Regions from separate parts of the Serratia sp. D1N4 genome, predicted to be linked through region 1. Evidence: predicted binding sites of a transcription regulator. Region 1 holds the regulator's gene; each other region holds the start of a gene.
What was found. The regulator PhoB, encoded in region 1, activates phosphate uptake and scavenging genes when phosphate is short. The targets are predictions, from matches to a motif close to CTGTCATAAAACTGNCNNAT.

Region 1 (5,746 bases):
AGACAGTTGTTGGCGCACCGGGCGTAGCTCGGCCAGTTCCGTTTGGCGCAGGCGCAGTTTCTCCTGTGGAGATTGCTTTTCCAGTGCTGCCTGCTGTTGCCGCTGTTGTTCCAGCGCGCTGGTCAGCTCGGCCTGTTTCGCCTGAGCTTGGCCCGCCAAAGTGGCAAGCTGTGTGCGCTGGTTTGCCAGTTGTTCCAGCGTGCGGCGTTGTTGTTCATACTGTTTTTGGTTGTCGCTAAGCTCTTTTTGCGTCTCAGCCAGGGTGTTTTGTAACTGGCTAATCTGCTGATCGAGCGGCACCACTTTATCGATCAGGTTCTGCTGCTGCTGTTGATGTTCAATCTGCGCCTGTTTTGCCGTTTGCGCCTGTTCGAACTGCTGCTGCAACGGAGCGATCTGCGCCATTTGCTGTTGCTGCTGTTGCACTAACAGCGCGATCTGCTGTTGCAGGGCTAGGCTGTCTTGCTGGCAGCGGTTGCGCTCATCAAGCCGTGGGCGCAGCTTTTCTGCCGGTTCGCTGCGTGCCAACTGCTGCAAGCGTGGTTCCGCCTGCTGAGTGTCCTGCTGCACGGCGCTGAGCTGCTGTTGGTATTCCTGCAACTGCCGTTGGGCGTTGTGCCACTGTTGCAGCCAGTTCAACTGATGCTGGCGCTGCTGCGCCTGCTGGCTGAGCTGTTGCTCCTCAGCGCTAAGGGTGCGGAGCTGGTTTTCCAGAGTTTGGCGCTGTTCGTCATTCAACAGTTCAATACCGCTGGCGCGATGATGCAGGGCCTCCAGATCGGTTTTCGCCTGCTTGTGCTGCTCAAATACCCGCTCGGACAACCGGCCATAAATCTCGGTGCCGGTCAGTTCCTCCAGCAGTTCGGCGCGATCGTTGGCGTCGGCATTGAGAAACGCGGCAAACTGCCCCTGTGACAGCATCATCGATTTGGTGAAACGGCCGAAATCCAACCCGGTAATCGAGGCGATCAGATCCAGCTTATCCCGCACTTTATCTGCCAGGATCTTGCCGCTTTCCCGTAGCGCCAACTCCACTTTGGGGGCCTGTAAGTTACCGGTGGGATCGTTTTTGGCGCGGCGCTGGCTCCAGAAGGCGCGATAGCCGATGCCTTTCACCTCAAACTCCACTTCCGCCAGTGATTCAGCGGTATGGCGCGTCATCAGTTCGTTTTGGCTTGGCGTGACGTTCAGGCGCGGCGTTTGGTGATACAGCGCCAGGCAAATCGCATCCAGCAGCGTGGTTTTGCCCGCGCCGGTCGGGCCGGTGATGGCAAATAGCCCGTTGCTGGCGAAGGGTTCGGTGGTGAAGTCGATTTTCCACTCGCCCTGCAACGAGTTCAGGTTTTTCAGGCGCAGGCTCAGGATCTTCATGCGGAGGGCTCCTCATCCTGGTGTAAGGTTTCGACCACCTGTTGGAACATCTGGCGCATCCGTTGTTGGCGCGGTTCTGCCATTTCGCTCTCCAGCGCCAGCCGCCGTTCGAATACGTCGCCAACGCTCAGTTCATTCAGGGTTTCTTTATCCTGCTGGGCGATCACCAGGCGGCGTTGCTCTTTGCTGCGCCGCAGCAAGAGCACCTCGACCGGCAGATCATCGGCCAGTTGCTGGATGCGGCGCTGAATATCGCTAAGGTAATCCTGCGTGGCTACTTCGATATCCAGCCAAACCGGCAGTTCCCCCTGATAATCGGCAAATTGCCGCAGTTGCTGTTCGATCTGCTGAAGATCGCCTTTGATCAACTGCATCGGCTGGAAGGTGGGGACTTCCAGCGCAGTCACCTGTTGCAGAGCACCGTCGGCGAAATCGACCATCAATACGCTTTTGGCTTTACCCAGTTCGTCGAAGCTGAGCGGAATCGGCGAGCCGCTATAGCGAATATGTTCGGATTTAGCCACGTTCTGGGCGCGGTGAATATGGCCAAGAGCAATGTAGTCGGCCGGGGGGAAGGCCTGCGCCGGGAAGGCATCCAGCGTGCCGATGTAGATATCGCGCACCGAATCGGAAGTGGTCACCCCCACGGTGGTTAAGTGGCCGGTGGCGACGATCGGCAGCTTCAAGCCCAGCGCATCGCGGCGCGCGCAGGCCGCCTGATACAGATTATGATAATGCTCGGCAATGGCTTCCTGTAAGGCCTGCTGTTTTTGCGTGCCGGATTCCCCGGCGCGGCTGGTGAGCAGATCGCGTGGGCGCAGGAACGGGATGGCGCACAGCACCGCACCCGGTTGGCCGTCGCGCTGCTTGAGCACCAGGATCTGCGATTCGATCGCCGTTTGCGCATTGGCAATTACGGTAGTATTCAGGCAGGAAAGTAGTTCACGTGATTCATTCAGCGTGGCCACGGAATCATGATTGCCACCCAAGATCACCAACTGGCAGCCGGTGTGCTGCAATTCCACCACAAAGCGGTTGTACAGTTCGCGGGCATAGCTTGGCGGGGAACCGGTATCGAACAGATCCCCGGCGACGATCAGCGCATCCACCTGCTGCTGTTCCACCTGTTCGATCAGCCAGCGCAAGAAGGCCTGGTGCTCGGCGGCGCGGCTTTTGGTGAAAAAGTATTGGCCCAGATGCCAGTCAGAGGTATGAATCAGGCGCATGATACTCCCTGCATAAAATATAATTGCGGTGATTATAAGGGGGCTGAGTGCCCTGTCGTGACGCAAGCATTATGACATCTAAATGGTTTTTCTTTGATCGTTAGAATAATCACTATGCTTAGAGCCGCAAAGGCAGTGGTGATTTTCATAAAAGTGTCACAAAACTGACGCATAATGGCGCCGCAAAATAGCCTAATAACACATTGGCAGGGTTGACGATGGCAAGACGCATACTGGTGGTGGAAGACGAAGCGCCGATCCGTGAGATGGTGTGCTTTGTGTTGGAACAGAATGGTTACCAACCGTTGGAAGCCGAGGATTACGACAGTGCCATTGCGCGCCTGTCCGAGCCGTTCCCTGATTTAGTGTTGCTCGATTGGATGCTGCCCGGCGGTTCTGGCATCCAGTTTATCAAGCACATGAAACGCGAAGCGCTGACCCGCGATATCCCGGTGATGATGCTGACCGCACGCGGCGAAGAAGAAGATCGGGTGCGCGGCCTGGAAGTGGGGGCGGATGATTACATCACCAAACCCTTCTCGCCAAAAGAGCTGGTGGCACGCATTAAAGCGGTGATGCGCCGTATTTCACCGATGGCGGTGGAAGAAGTGATTGAAATGCAGGGGCTGAGCCTGGATCCTTCCTCACACCGGGTGATGGCAAATGAACAGGCGCTCGATATGGGGCCGACCGAATTCAAGCTGTTACACTTCTTTATGACTCATCCAGAACGGGTTTACAGTCGCGAACAGTTGCTTAATCACGTCTGGGGCACTAACGTTTATGTAGAAGACCGTACCGTTGATGTGCATATTCGCCGGCTGCGTAAGGCGCTGGAGACCAGTGGTCATGACAAGATGGTTCAAACCGTTCGGGGCACCGGCTACCGGTTCTCAACGCGCTATTAATCGCGCAATGTTGGAGCAGATGCCGTGTTAGAACGCCTATCGTGGAAGAGGCTGGCGATTGAGCTGGCCCTTTTTTGTTTGCCTGCTTTACTGCTGGGGCTGATTTTTGGTTTTTTGCCCTGGTTCCTGCTGGTTGCGGTGCTGATTGCACTGGTGTGGAATTTCTATAACCAACTCAAACTCTCTCACTGGCTGTGGGTCGATCGCAGCATGACGCCGCCGCCGGGCCGCTGGAGCTGGGAGCCGCTGTTTTACGGTTTGTATCAGATGCAGCAGCGTAACCGCCGCCGCCGCCGTGAGCTGGCGCTGTTGATCAAACGCTTTCGCAGCGGGGCGGAATCGTTGCCCGATGCGGTAGTGATGACCACCGTTGAAGGCAATATTTTCTGGTGTAACGGCTTGGCGCAGCACCTGCTGGGCTTCCGCTGGCCGGAGGATAACGGCCAACATATCCTTAACCTGCTGCGCTATCCGGAGTTCAGCCAGTATCTGCAACAGCAGGAATTCTCCAAGCCGCTGACGCTGCAACTGAATAATGAGCACTTTGTCGAATTCCGCGTGATGCCCTATTCCGAAGGGCAACTGCTGATGGTGGCGCGTGATGTCACCCAGATGCGCCAGTTGGAAGGCGCGCGCCGTAACTTCTTCGCCAACGTCAGCCATGAGCTGCGTACACCGCTGACGGTGCTGCAAGGCTACCTGGAGATGATGAGCGATCAGGAGCTTGATGGTTCACTGCGCGGCAAAGCGCTGAGCACCATGCAGGAGCAAACCAAACGTATGGACGGATTGGTGAAGCAACTGCTGACGCTGTCGCGCATTGAGGCAGCACCCAACATCGATATGAACGAAAAGGTCGATATCCCGCTGATGCTGCGGGTTTTGCAGCGTGAGGCGCAGTCGCTTAGCAATGGCAACCATGCGATCAGCTTCCGGGTAAACGAAAACCTCAGAGTGTTTGGTAACGAGGATCAGCTGCGCAGTGCGGTATCCAACCTGGTGTACAACGCCGTTAACCATACGCCGCCGGGCACCAATCTTGAAGTGAGCTGGCAGCAAACGCCGCAGGGGGCGCAGTTCCAGGTAAGCGATAGCGGGCCGGGCATTGCTGCCGAACATATCCCGCGGCTGACCGAACGTTTCTACCGCGTGGATAAGGCGCGTTCACGCCAGACCGGCGGCAGCGGGCTGGGGCTGGCGATCGTCAAACATGCGCTCAGCCACCATGATTCACGGCTGGAAATATTGAGCGAGCCCGGTATCGGCACGCGTTTCATCTTTACCCTGCCTAATCGGTTGATTGTGCCCGCCGCTTTGTCAGAGAATGCGGTGAAAAATTAACGCGTGGACTTGGTAATGGCCCGATTCACCCAAGGATTGCTGTTTTGCCTGATGCTGTTGCTCAGCTCTGGAGCGCTGGCGCAGCCGGACGGGATGCTTTCCGGCAATCTCTCCAGCGCCGGTTCCGACACGCTGGCTAATCTGATGGCGCTGTGGGGGCAGGATTTCAGCCAGCACTATCCTAACGTTAACCTGCAAATTCAGGCTGCCGGATCCTCAACGGCTCCTACCGCATTGGCGGCGGGCGCGGCGCAACTGGGGCCGATGAGCCGCCCGATGAAAGCGGCGGAAGTGGCGGCGTTTGAGCATCGCTATGGCTATCCGCCGCTGGCGGTGCCGGTGGCCGTTGATGCGCTGGTGCTGCTGGTGCATCAGGATAATCCGTTGCGTGGGCTGAACTTGCAGCAGCTCGATCAGATCTTCTCTTCCACCCGCCGCTGTGGCGAAAACACCGCGATTCAGCGCTGGGGCGAACTGGGGCTTCAGGGCAGTTGGGCACAGCGCACTTTGCAACGTTTTGGCCGCAATTCCGCTTCTGGCACTTACGGCTACTTCAAGCTGCGCGCGCTGTGTGGCGGTGATTTTATGGCGCGGGTGAACGAATTGCCCGGCTCGGCTTCGGTGGTGCAGGCGGTGGCGGGATCGTTAAGCGGCATCGGCTATGCCAGCATTGGCTTTCGTGCCAGCGGGGTGCGCTTGCTGCCGCTGGCGGAATCAGGCAACAACTATGTGACCCCGACGGAAACCAATGTGCGCAACGGCAGCTATCCGCTGGCGCGTTACTTGTATATCTACATTAATAAAGCACCTAACCAACCGCTGGAACCCTTGACCGCAGCGTTCCTTGATCGCGTGCTTTCGGTGCAGGGGCAGACGTTGGTGAATCACGACGGTTATCTG
Region 2 (5,746 bases), 1.2 Mb from region 1:
GCAACACCATGAGTATGGCGGTGCTGGAGCGCACGATTGAAATCGGTACGTTGCGGGCGGTGGGGCTGAAGCGTCAGGATATCCAGCGCCTGTTTCTGAATGAAGGCATTTTGCTGGGCATTATTGGTTGTCTGACAGGCATCATTCTTTCGCTGTTTCTGGCTTATCTCATCAATCGTTCCGGCCTGACCTGGCATCCGCCGGGGGTGATTGCACCAATCCCAATCAAGATACGGATCTGGGGGGAATGGACGATGCTGCTAAGCGTGTTGGTTATTCTGATGGTTGCCGCAGTGTCTTCATCCTGGTGGCCAGCCCGGCGAGCGGCAAACGTTCATATTGTACAAGCACTGCGCCATGCCTGATCCCATCACAATGGATGGTGGGAGGTTATTGTTTACTCACAAGGAAGATCCGCATGATGAGATTCTCATTGATCTCTGGCCTATTATTTAGCCTGTTTGCCAGCACTCAGGCATTGGCCACGCTCAGCGCTCAGGACATTTTGAAAAAAAGCGATGAGGTGCGCAACCCGAGTCGCTCTTTCAGCTTGAGCACCACCCTGGTTAGCTATAAAAGCGGCAAGCAGCATGAGACCAGCACATTGCGCCTCTATTCTCGCGCCTATCCGAGTGGCCAGTTTCGTAGCTTGGTGAAGTTTGTCAGCCCACAACGGGATGCCGGCAAGCTAACGCTGAAAAGCGGCCGCGATCTGTGGCTTTATGATCCAGCCAGCCAGGCCAGCGTGCCTATTTCACCACAGCAACGCCTGTTGGGGCAGGCCGCTAACGGTGACGTGGTGACGGCAAACTGGAATTACGATTATCAGGCCACTTTAGTGGGGGAAGAACGGGTGCTGGACGGGGAGCGACAGCAGCGGGATTGCTATCGCCTACATCTGGTGGCACAGCATCAGGACGCTGCCTATCCGTCTATGGAGCTCTGGGTGGATAAACAGGACTTCAAAAGCTGTAAAGCCGAGTTCTATGCCGTGAACGGCAATTTGCTCAAGACCACCTATTTCCGCAGTTACCAAACGGTGCTAGGGGGAAGCCGCCCAACGGAGGCGGTGATCATCGATGGGCTGAATTCGCAGTTGGTCACCGTACTCAAGCACCAGGATTTCGCCTGGTACGATGTTCCCGAAGCCTGGCTACAGCGTGATTACCTGCCGCATTTCAAGGATGACTGACGGATGAAGAAAGCGCGGTCATGGATGGTGGCATTATCAGTTCTGTATGGCCCATTTGCTCATGGAGAGGATGCCACGCTGGCGGCTTTGGATTTGGCTGATAGCACCAGGTTCTCGCCCGTTGAGGATAAAAAGCTCAACATGACGGCTGAAGCGGCCACCAGCCTGAATGAGAACGGTGGCAACCAGCAGCGAATCTCGCTCGATCTGCGTTGGGATGCGCCTTTAACGGCGAATCCCTCTCAGGACTGGCGCTTTGTGTTTGCTAACCGGTTTGATAGCCGTTTTTCACCCGGTCTACGCAGTGACAGCAACGTTAACTCGCTGAAAGAAGCCTACCTGACGTATAAAGTGACGCCGCGTTTACTGTTGGATGCTGGGCGCGTCAACACGCGCTATGGTCTGGCATTCGGTTATAACCCTACCGATTTCCTTGGGCAGGGCACGGTGCGCTCCGTTACGTCTGCCGATCCCGAGGCGCTGAGAAATAACCGCTTGGGCAATGCCATGCTGCGTTGGCAGTATCTGTGGGATAAAGCCGCTTTGACGGCGATCTGGTCGCCCAAGCTCAGTGAACATCCGAGCCAGCAAAGTGCCAGCCTGGACTGGGGAGCCAGTAACCCCAGGCAACGCATGCTGCTGGTGGGCAGCTATCAGTGGGCAGAAAACCTGAACCCACAATGGCTGCTGCTGCTGGAGCAAGGCCGCTCACCACAGTTGGGCTTCAACCTTTCACGGGTCCTTTCCCATTCCATGCTGTTCTACACCGAGTGGGCCGGAGGGCGCCAACCTTACATGTGGCAAACCTCCTTGCCCGAGCAACAGCAGGAGAGCCGCTGGCGCAACCGTCTGGCCTACGGTCTGACCTGGAGTGGGGAGAATCGGTTAACGCTGCGTGCTGAGGGCCATTACAACGGTAGTGCTGATAATCAGCGTGCGTTGGATTTCCTTGCCAACCTACCCCCTTATGCTGTGGCACAAGGGGCTACCTCGCTCGGTGAGACCTCGTTGCAAGCACAGAACTGGCTGATGCCCCGTCGTTCCGTGCTGTTCCAGGCATACTGGAAAGATATTGTCGATAATTACGATGTTAATGCGATCTGGCAGCGCGATCTGCAACGGCAGAAGAATATGGGCTTTGCCGAGGTGCGTCGTCATATCGGCCCGGTGGATCTGGCTTTGCAGTGGCAGAAAATCTATCGTCTGGAAGCATCGCAAGTGGAACAGGTGCGCCCAGAACGGCGTTGGCAGCTGTCGTTCAACTATTATTTCTAAACGTGAGCGCAATATCATCATGGCTGGCAGTGTTCAACTGCCAGTGTTTTTTATCTTATTGATTTTAAATTAAATTAATTTGTTTTTTGTTGGTTGTAATATAACTGTCATATTTATTACATTTTTCTGTCACTTAACTGTCCTATTTTCCCTCCTGCAACAATACTTACTCTGATGAAAACAACTCAAAGTTGATTTTTGAATATCCCATTAGGAGGGATTATGAAACTGATGCGTACCACCGTCGCCAGTATTGTGGCAGCGACTTTCTCCCTGGCCTCTGTGTCTGCGTTCGCTGCTGCTAGCCTGACCGGTGCAGGTGCGACATTCCCCGCTCCGGTTTACGCCAAGTGGGCAGATTCTTATCAGAAAGAAACCGGCAACAAAGTTAACTATCAGGGGATCGGCTCCTCTGGCGGCGTGAAGCAGATCATTGCCAACACCGTTGACTTTGGCGCCTCCGATGCACCGTTGTCTGACGATAAACTGGCCGCTGACGGCCTGTTCCAGTTCCCAACCGTGATTGGTGGTGTGGTACTGGCAGTAAACATTCCGGGCATCAAATCCGGTGAACTGACCCTGGATGGCCAAACCTTGGGTGATATCTACCTGGGTAACATCAAAAAATGGAATGACCCAGCGATCGTTAAGCTGAACCCTGGCGTGAAACTGCCGGATCAGAATATCGCGGTGGTTCGTCGTGCTGACGGTTCCGGCACCTCTTTTGTCTTCACCAGCTATCTGGCCAAAGCTAACGCGCAGTGGAAAGAGAAAATTGGCGCAGGCTCAACCGTTAACTGGCCAACCGGTCTGGGCGGCAAAGGTAACGACGGTATTGCCGCGTTCGTACAACGCTTGCCGGGTTCTATCGGTTATGTGGAATACGCTTACGCCAAGCAGAATAACCTGGCTTACACTAAACTGATCTCAGCAGACGGCCAACCGGTCAGCCCAACTGAAGAGAGCTTCAGCGCAGCGGCCAAAGGCGTGGACTGGAGTAAAACTTTTGCTCAGGACCTGACCAACCAGAAAGGCGACAACGTCTGGCCGATCACTTCTACTACCTTCATCCTGGTACACAAAGAGCAGAAGAAGCCCGAACAAGGCGCAGAAGTGCTGAAGTTCTTTGACTGGGCTTACAAAACCGGTGCCAAGCAAGCCAGCGAACTGGATTACGCCACATTGCCACATGAAGTGGTTGAGCAGATCCGCGCCGCCTGGAGAACCAATATTAAAGACAGTTCCGGTAAAGCCTTGTTCTAACTATGCAGGGGGTGCGGAATTTACCGCGCCTCAGCCTGATGTGTCAGGGCTCAGCGTGCTGGGCCCTCCAAGCTTTAAACAGAAGAGTAATCTATGGCTGGGTCTAAGCCGACCATTAAAGCACCAAGTAAAAATGGTGACATCATCTTCGGCGCGCTGGTTAAACTGGCAGCGCTGATTACCCTATTGCTGCTGGGCGGCATTATTGTTTCGCTGATTATCGCCTCCTGGCCAAGCATGCAGAAGTTCGGCTTCGCTTTCCTGTGGACCAAAGAGTGGGATGCCCCGGCTGAACAGTTTGGTGCGCTGGTACCGATCTACGGCACGGTGGTGACTTCGCTGATCGCCTTGATCATCGCCGTACCGGTCAGTTTTGGTATCGCCCTGTTCCTGACCGAGCTGGCACCCAACTGGCTGAAGCGCCCGCTGGGCATCGCCATTGAGCTGCTGGCGGCGATCCCAAGCATTGTTTACGGCATGTGGGGCCTGTTCGTGTTTGCCCCGCTGTTTGCCCAATATTTCCAGACCCCGCTCGGCAACGTGCTCTCCGGTATGCCGATTGTGGGTGAGCTGTTCTCCGGCCCGGCGTTTGGTATTGGGATTTTAGCCGCCGGGGTGATCCTGGCGATTATGATTATTCCCTACATTGCCGCAGTGATGCGCGACGTGTTCGAACAAACCCCGGTGATGATGAAAGAGTCGGCCTACGGCATTGGCTGCACCACTTGGGAAGTGATCTGGCGCATCGTGCTGCCGTTCACCAAAAACGGCGTGATTGGTGGTGTGATGCTCGGTTTAGGGCGTGCGCTGGGGGAAACCATGGCGGTGACCTTTATCATCGGCAACACCTACCAGCTCGACAGCTTCTCGCTGTTTATGCCGGGCAACAGTATAACCTCGGCGCTGGCTAACGAATTCGCGGAAGCGGAATCCGGGCTGCACACTTCTGCGTTGATGCAGTTGGGGCTGATCCTGTTTGTTATCACCTTTATCGTCTTGGCGCTGTCGAAGTTTATGGTGATGCGCCTGGCTAAGAACGAGGGACGCTAACGTGGCAACGATGGATATGCAAAACCCTGCAGCGCTGGCAGAAAGCCGCCGCAAAATGCAGGCCTGGCGCCGCCAGAAGAACCGCCTTGCGCTGTTCCTGTCGATGGCGACCATGGTATTCGGCCTGTTCTGGCTGGTGTGGATCCTGTTCTCCACCGTGACCAAGGGCATCGACGGCATGTCGCTGGCGCTGTTCACTGAAATGACGCCGCCGCCGAATACCGCCGGTGGCGGGCTGGCGAACGCTATCGCCGGTAGCGGCCTGCTGATCCTGTGGGCGACTATTTTCGGTACACCGCTGGGCATTATGGCGGGGATCTACCTGGCAGAGTACGGCCGTAAATCCTGGCTGGCGGAAGTGATCCGCTTTATTAACGACATTCTGCTGTCTGCGCCGTCAATCGTGGTGGGCCTGTTCGTTTACACCGTGGTGGTGGCGAAAATGGAACACTTCTCCGGCTGGGCTGGGATTATTGCGCTGGCATTGTTGCAGATCCCGATCGTGATTCGCACCACCGAGAATATGCTCAAGCTGGTGCCGGATACGCTGCGTGAAGCGGCATACGCCTTGGGCACGCCGAAATGGCGCATGATTTCGGCCATCACCTTGAAGGCCTCGGTTTCCGGCATTATCACCGGCGTGCTGCTGGCGATTGCGCGTATTGCGGGTGAAACCGCTCCGCTGCTGTTTACCTCGCTGTCGAACCAGTTCTGGAGCACGGATTTGATGCAGCCGATCGCCAACCTGCCGGTGACCATTTTCAAATTCGCCATGAGCCCGTTTGCCGAATGGCAACAGCTGGCCTGGGCTGGGGTGCTGTTGATCACCCTGTGCGTACTGTTACTGAATATCCTGGCGCGTGTGATTTTCGCCAAGAAAAAGCATTCATAAAAATTTAAGCGTCAGCCTGGCTGGCGCGGTGAAAAGAGAGAAGTCTTGATGAGCATTGTTGACTCCGCTTCCAG
Region 3 (5,746 bases), 1.5 Mb from region 1:
ATTGCTGAAGAAACTGCCGCTGGCCAACACCACCTGCTGCGCGCGCAGCGGAATGTCAGTGTGGTTGCGCGTATACAGGCCGTTAATACGTTGCCCGTCAAAATCCGCCCGTAATACGGTATCCCCCGGCATAAATACGCCGCCCAGCGTCTGCAAACGCTGGCGCAATGCCTGATGCAACCGCATGCCAAGCACCGAAGGCGGCAGCGTCGGCAACAGGAATACCGGTTTGCCTAGCGCCTCGCGCAGCGCCGCCAGTGGCCGATCGCTTTCCAGCCCCAGACAGGCAGGCAGGAAGATAGCTTCCGCCTCACCCGCCTGGCGTTTTATCTCTTCCGTCAACACGGCCAGATTCTCTGGCACATCCAGCACGCGGGCGATATTTACCGCGCGGAACTCACTGGGGTTATTGCGCAGCCGATCCAGCAGCGGTAAATGCAGCGAAGCGACCTCGGCTTTCACGCCCTGTTCCTCGGCCAGCGAACTGGCCGCCATCTGCGGCTGAAAATCCAGGAAGCCTTCGATGCCCAGCACCGCGATCTTGCGCCACGGCAAAACGCCGCCAAGCGCAGTGGTCGGAATCGCCTGCGGGCTGAGCCAGGTGGCGCGGCGCGTGCCGAGCGGCGTGACGCGTAAGTGGTTACGCTCGCTGCTGCCCTGCATCTGCACGCCACAGCGCGCCAGCAACTGCACCGCCTCTGCGGCCAGTGCGGCGACGCGGGTAGCCCCCATCAGGCTATAAGGGTGTTGCGGAGCCTGCTGCGCCAGCGCCGGTAAGGCCGCCAACGGTGATTCCACCGCCGTGCCATCGGGCAATTGCGCCAGCAGATCGAGCGAGCCGGAAGAAAAATAGAGCGCACTCTGGCCAGAACTGACCACTGCGCAACGCTTGCCCTGCTCGGCCAAACGGATGGCGCAGCTCAGCCCTGCCAGCCCGCCGCCAATCACTACCACGTCAAATTGCATCATCGGCCTCCTGCTGCTGATCACCGCGCGCATCAAGCCCGCACAACCCCTGGTAAACCCAACTGGTGAACTCACTGGCCCGCAACGCATCGCCCCAGGCGATAGGCCGCACGCCTTTCCAGCGTTCATTGAGGAAGTGAGAGAGCTGTGCGATGGATTGCTGCGGCGTGGTGACATTAAAGTGCGTGAGTAACCCAGCAGCACGGCAGGCACACAGCTCCCCTTGGCAGGTGCCCATGCCAACGCGGGTGCGGCGGCGCAGATCGACCAAGTTATTGACGGTCAAGGAGTTCACCGCATAGCGGACTTCACCGGCGGTCACCGCCTCGCATTCGCACACCAGGCTGTTATCCAGCCGATCGCCCGAAGGAATCTGGCTGGCGCGATCGCCGTGGCGATATACCGCCGAACCCCGGATGCTCGCAGGCAGCGACACCACGCTGCGCACCGTTTCTTCCGCCGACTGGCGGGAACCCGGCAACGCCACTTGCGCCGTGGTGCACGGGCTATTAATGCCCAGCTTGGCGCACACCTTGTCGGTCGCCCATTCCGCCATCAGCCGATAGGTCATCAGCTTGCCGCCGGTAATGGTGATAAAACCCTCCAGGCCGTCACGTTCCGCGTGATCGAGCAGCACAATGCCGCGGCTGACGTTACGCCCGGAAGGATCGTCATCGCGCGCCACCAGCGGCCGCACACCGGCGTAGGCACGCAGAATGCGGGTTTGCGCCAGTATTGGTGACAATAGCGAGCCTTCGCGGATCAGCACGTCCACTTCCTGCGGGGTAACCACCATGTTGTCGATCTGGTCGTAATCAATACGGGTAGAGGTAGTGCCAATCAACGAGATAGTATCTCCCGGCACCAGAATGTCGGCGTCTGCCGGTTTGCGGCAGCGGTTGATCACCATGTTATTAATGCGATGGCCGAGGATTAACAGCGCCCCTTTGGCCGGGAACATGCGCACCCGCAGATCGGCATACTCTGCAATCTGTTGGCCCCAAATGCCGGCGGCATTCACCACCACCTGCGCATAAATGTCGTATTGACGAGCGTTTTTATGGTCGAAAACGCGCACGCCGGTCACCCGATCGCTCGTACGCAATAAACCTATTACCTGATGATAGGTGAGCACCTGCGCACCATGCTCACGCGCATCCAGCATATTGGCGGCGGTCAGCCGGAAAGGATCGACGGTGCCATCCGGCACCCGCACAGCGCCGATCAACGCCGGGTTAGCCGCAGGCTCCAGACGCAGCGCCTGCTGGGGTTCGATCGCTTCGGCATTAATCCCGGCATTCAGGCAGGCGGTAATAAACTGCTGTTGATACGTCAGCGAATCCTGCGGCAGGGTAATAAACAAGCCATCGCTAGGTTCGATGCAGTGGTGGGCAATGCGTTTCAGTATGCGGTTTTCTTCAATGCACTCGCGGGCCGATTCACCGTCGGTCACCGCATAGCGCGCCCCGCTGTGCAACAGCCCATGGTTACGGCCGGTCGCCCCGGTAGCGATGTCATGCCGCTCCAGCAAAACGCAGCGCAACCCGCGCCGTGCACAGTCACGGGCAATACCTGCACCGGTCGCCCCGCCGCCAATAATGATCACATCCGTTTCGGTCACTGGTGAGTCGTTATTCATTACGCCCCCTGGGCCTATGGTTATCATCCTATTGGTACACATTTATTAAGGATTTTGTTTGATAAGGAACAATAACGAACAAAAAACGAAAGTAAAATGACCTTAAAAAACCACAAATGTGATCAAAATCACAAGTTTTTGCTGTTTACTCATTTCAAAATGTTAACCAATCGCGCAGAATCCGCCGATGTTTCATAAAAGTGTAACAATTGCGCCATCCATCACAATGGGACTCGCGGGTTTTGACTAGGATGGCGCTCGTTATGGAACAATTTGACAACACTTAATTCTGGTATCCGCTCGATCATCTTCAGGACATCCGTTTCCTGCTGATGTAATAACTGATAAAGCCATCGGAGGCGCTCATGTTGAGTATTTTTAAGCCAGCCGCACACATTTCCCGTGTGCCGGTCGATAAGGTAGATCCGCTCTACCGTAAGCTGCGCTGGCAAATTTTTATGGGGATTTTCTTCGGTTACGCCGCCTACTATCTGGTGCGTAAAAACTTCACCCTGGCGATGCCGTATCTGATCGAGCAAGGTTTCAGCCGTGGGGACCTGGGCTTTGCGCTGTCAGGGATCTCCATCGCTTATGGTTTCTCCAAGTTCATCATGGGGTCGGTTTCCGACCGTTCTAACCCGCGCGTGTTCCTGCCCGCAGGCCTGATCCTGTCAGCCGCAGTGATGCTGTTTATGGGCTTTGTGCCTTGGGCAACCTCCAGCATTGCGGTGATGTTTGTGCTGCTGTTCCTGTGTGGCTGGTTCCAGGGCATGGGTTGGCCACCGTGTGGCCGTACCATGGTGCACTGGTGGTCGCAGAAAGAGCGTGGCGGTATCGTTTCGGTGTGGAACTGTGCCCATAACGTGGGTGGTGGTCTGCCGCCGCTGCTGTTCCTGCTGGGGATGGCGTGGTTCAACGACTGGAAAGCGGCGCTGTATATGCCAGCCTTCGGTGCGATCCTGGTGGCGATGATCGCCTTTGCTCTGATGCGTGATACCCCGCAGTCCTGTGGTTTACCGCCGATCGAAGAGTACAAAAACGACTACCCGGATGACTACAGCGATAAAGCAGAAGAAGAACTGACTGCCAAGCAGATCTTCATGCAGTACGTTCTGCCGAACAAGCTGTTGTGGTATATCGCCATCGCTAACGTTTTTGTCTACCTGCTGCGTTACGGCATCCTCGACTGGTCGCCAACCTACCTGAAAGAGGTCAAACACTTCGCGCTGGATAAATCATCCTGGGCCTACTTCCTGTACGAATACGCCGGTATTCCAGGCACGCTGCTGTGTGGTTGGATGTCGGACAAGGTGTTCAAAGGTAACCGTGGTGCCACCGGGGTGTTCTTCATGGTGCTGGTCACCATCGCCACTATCGTTTACTGGCTAAACCCGGTGGGTAATCCGGGCATCGATATGGCCTGTATGATCACCATCGGCTTCCTGATCTACGGCCCGGTCATGCTGATCGGCCTGCACGCGCTGGAGTTGGCACCGAAAAAAGCGGCGGGTACGGCGGCGGGCTTCACCGGTCTGTTCGGCTACCTGGGTGGCTCCGTTGCCGCCAGCGCCATCGTCGGTTACACCGTAGACTATTTCGGCTGGGACGGCGGCTTTATGGTGATGATCGGCGGCAGCATCGGCGCAGTCATCCTGCTGTTGTTAACCATGATCAGCGAGAAGAAGCATCACGCTGATATCGCAGCCAAACGCGGTTAACTGTCACAATACTTTTGCATAATTTAAAGGTCGCTCTCTGCGGCCTTTTTACTTACCTCTGCCTATAAAATGGAGATTATAGAATGCGAACTCAAACCAAAGCCCTGCTAACAGGGATCATTCTCGCCACTTCAATGCTCAGCGTTGCGCAGGCTGCGGATAAACTGGTCATCGCCCACCGTGGTGCCAGCGGTTACCTGCCGGAGCACACGCTGCCTGCCAAGGCTATGGCCTACGCCCAAGGCGCGGACTATCTGGAGCAGGACGTGGTCATGACCAAGGACGACAAACTGATCGTCCTGCACGATCACTTCCTTGACCGCGTGACCGACGTGGCGCAGAAGTTCCCAGACCGCAAGCGCAAAGATGGCCGCTATTATGCCATCGACTTCACCCTGGCCGAGATCCAGTCGCTGAAGTTCACCGAAGAGTTTTTGGTTAAAGACGGCGTGCAGCAGCAGAAATTCCCTAACCGTTTCCCAATGTGGAAATCTGATTTCCGCATCCACACGCTGCAAGATGAGATTGAGATGATTCAGGGGATGAATCACTCAACCGGCAAGGATATTGGCATCTACGTGGAAACCAAGGCACCTTGGTTCCACAAAATCGAAGGCAAAGATATCTCCAAAGCCGTGCTGGAAGTGCTGAAATCCTACGGTTACACCAAAAAAGACGACAAAGCTTACCTGCAAAGCTTTGATGCGCCGGATTTAGAGCGGGTGAAAAAAGAGCTGTTACCGGCGATGAACATGGACATCAAACTGGTACAGCTGATCACCAATACCGGCGATCAGAAGGTGAGCGAAACGATGGTGATCCACCCGGACGGCAGCCTGACGCCGTACAGCTACGACTGGATGTATGAACCCGGCGCTGCCGCCAAGCTGGCTAAATATGCCGATGGCATTGGCCCATGGTATCCAATGATTGTGAAAAGCACTTCAACCCCTGGCCACATTGAGCTGACCACCTTGGCGAAAGAGGCTAAGCAGCAGGGCTTGCAGATCCACCCTTACACCTTCCGTGCCGATCCGGGCCAGGTTCCTGCCTACGCCAAGGATTTCAACGATATGCTGAAAATTTTCTACATTGATGCAGGCGTTGACGGCCTGTTCACCGACTTCCCAGACAAAGGCGTACAGTTCCTGCAACAGCACAAGTTACACAAATAACCCCAGCCAGCCCCGCCCATTCGGGTGGGGCTTCCTTTGAACCTACTCGAGTAACCAATCCCCCATAACCTTGAAAGCCGACCGGTATAATGGAAGGATACGGATCATGGTTATTACGAGGATGCAGTTTATGGAACGCTCAGTCTTATTGCAGCATCTTAAAACGTCATGTTATGCCCTATCGGCCATTGTGCTGACCGGCTGGGTCACCGATGCGCTGAATGAAGGTCTGATCTTCAAAATGGTAT

Region 2: the regulator PhoB is predicted to act here: its motif matches at 2,561-2,580, upstream of pstS (phosphate ABC transporter substrate-binding protein PstS).
Region 3: the regulator PhoB is predicted to act here: its motif matches at 2,795-2,814, upstream of glpT (glycerol-3-phosphate transporter).

Annotation. Positions count from the first base shown of each region.
Region 1 covers NZ_CM137274.1:4,099,702-4,105,447, reverse strand. Annotated here, with positions in the region: gene sbcC (exonuclease subunit SbcC) at 1-1,371, opposite strand, end outside; gene sbcD (exonuclease subunit SbcD) at 1,368-2,597, opposite strand; gene phoB (phosphate response regulator transcription factor PhoB) at 2,816-3,505, shown strand; gene phoR (phosphate regulon sensor histidine kinase PhoR) at 3,530-4,846, shown strand; gene ACX1CU_RS18370 (PstS family phosphate ABC transporter substrate-binding protein) at 4,862-5,746, shown strand, end outside.
Region 2 covers NZ_CM137274.1:14,364-20,109, forward strand. Annotated here, with positions in the region: gene ACX1CU_RS00070 (ABC transporter permease) at 1-365, shown strand, start outside; gene ACX1CU_RS00075 (outer membrane lipoprotein-sorting protein) at 419-1,192, shown strand; gene ACX1CU_RS00080 (hypothetical protein) at 1,196-2,467, shown strand; gene pstS (phosphate ABC transporter substrate-binding protein PstS) at 2,690-3,730, shown strand; gene pstC (phosphate ABC transporter permease PstC) at 3,824-4,780, shown strand; gene pstA (phosphate ABC transporter permease PstA) at 4,782-5,672, shown strand; gene pstB (phosphate ABC transporter ATP-binding protein PstB) at 5,721-5,746, shown strand, end outside.
Region 3 covers NZ_CM137274.1:292,885-298,630, reverse strand. Annotated here, with positions in the region: gene glpB (glycerol-3-phosphate dehydrogenase subunit GlpB) at 1-966, opposite strand, end outside; gene glpA (anaerobic glycerol-3-phosphate dehydrogenase subunit A) at 956-2,605, opposite strand; gene glpT (glycerol-3-phosphate transporter) at 2,971-4,323, shown strand; gene glpQ (glycerophosphodiester phosphodiesterase) at 4,407-5,498, shown strand; gene ACX1CU_RS01280 (hypothetical protein) at 5,629-5,746, shown strand, end outside.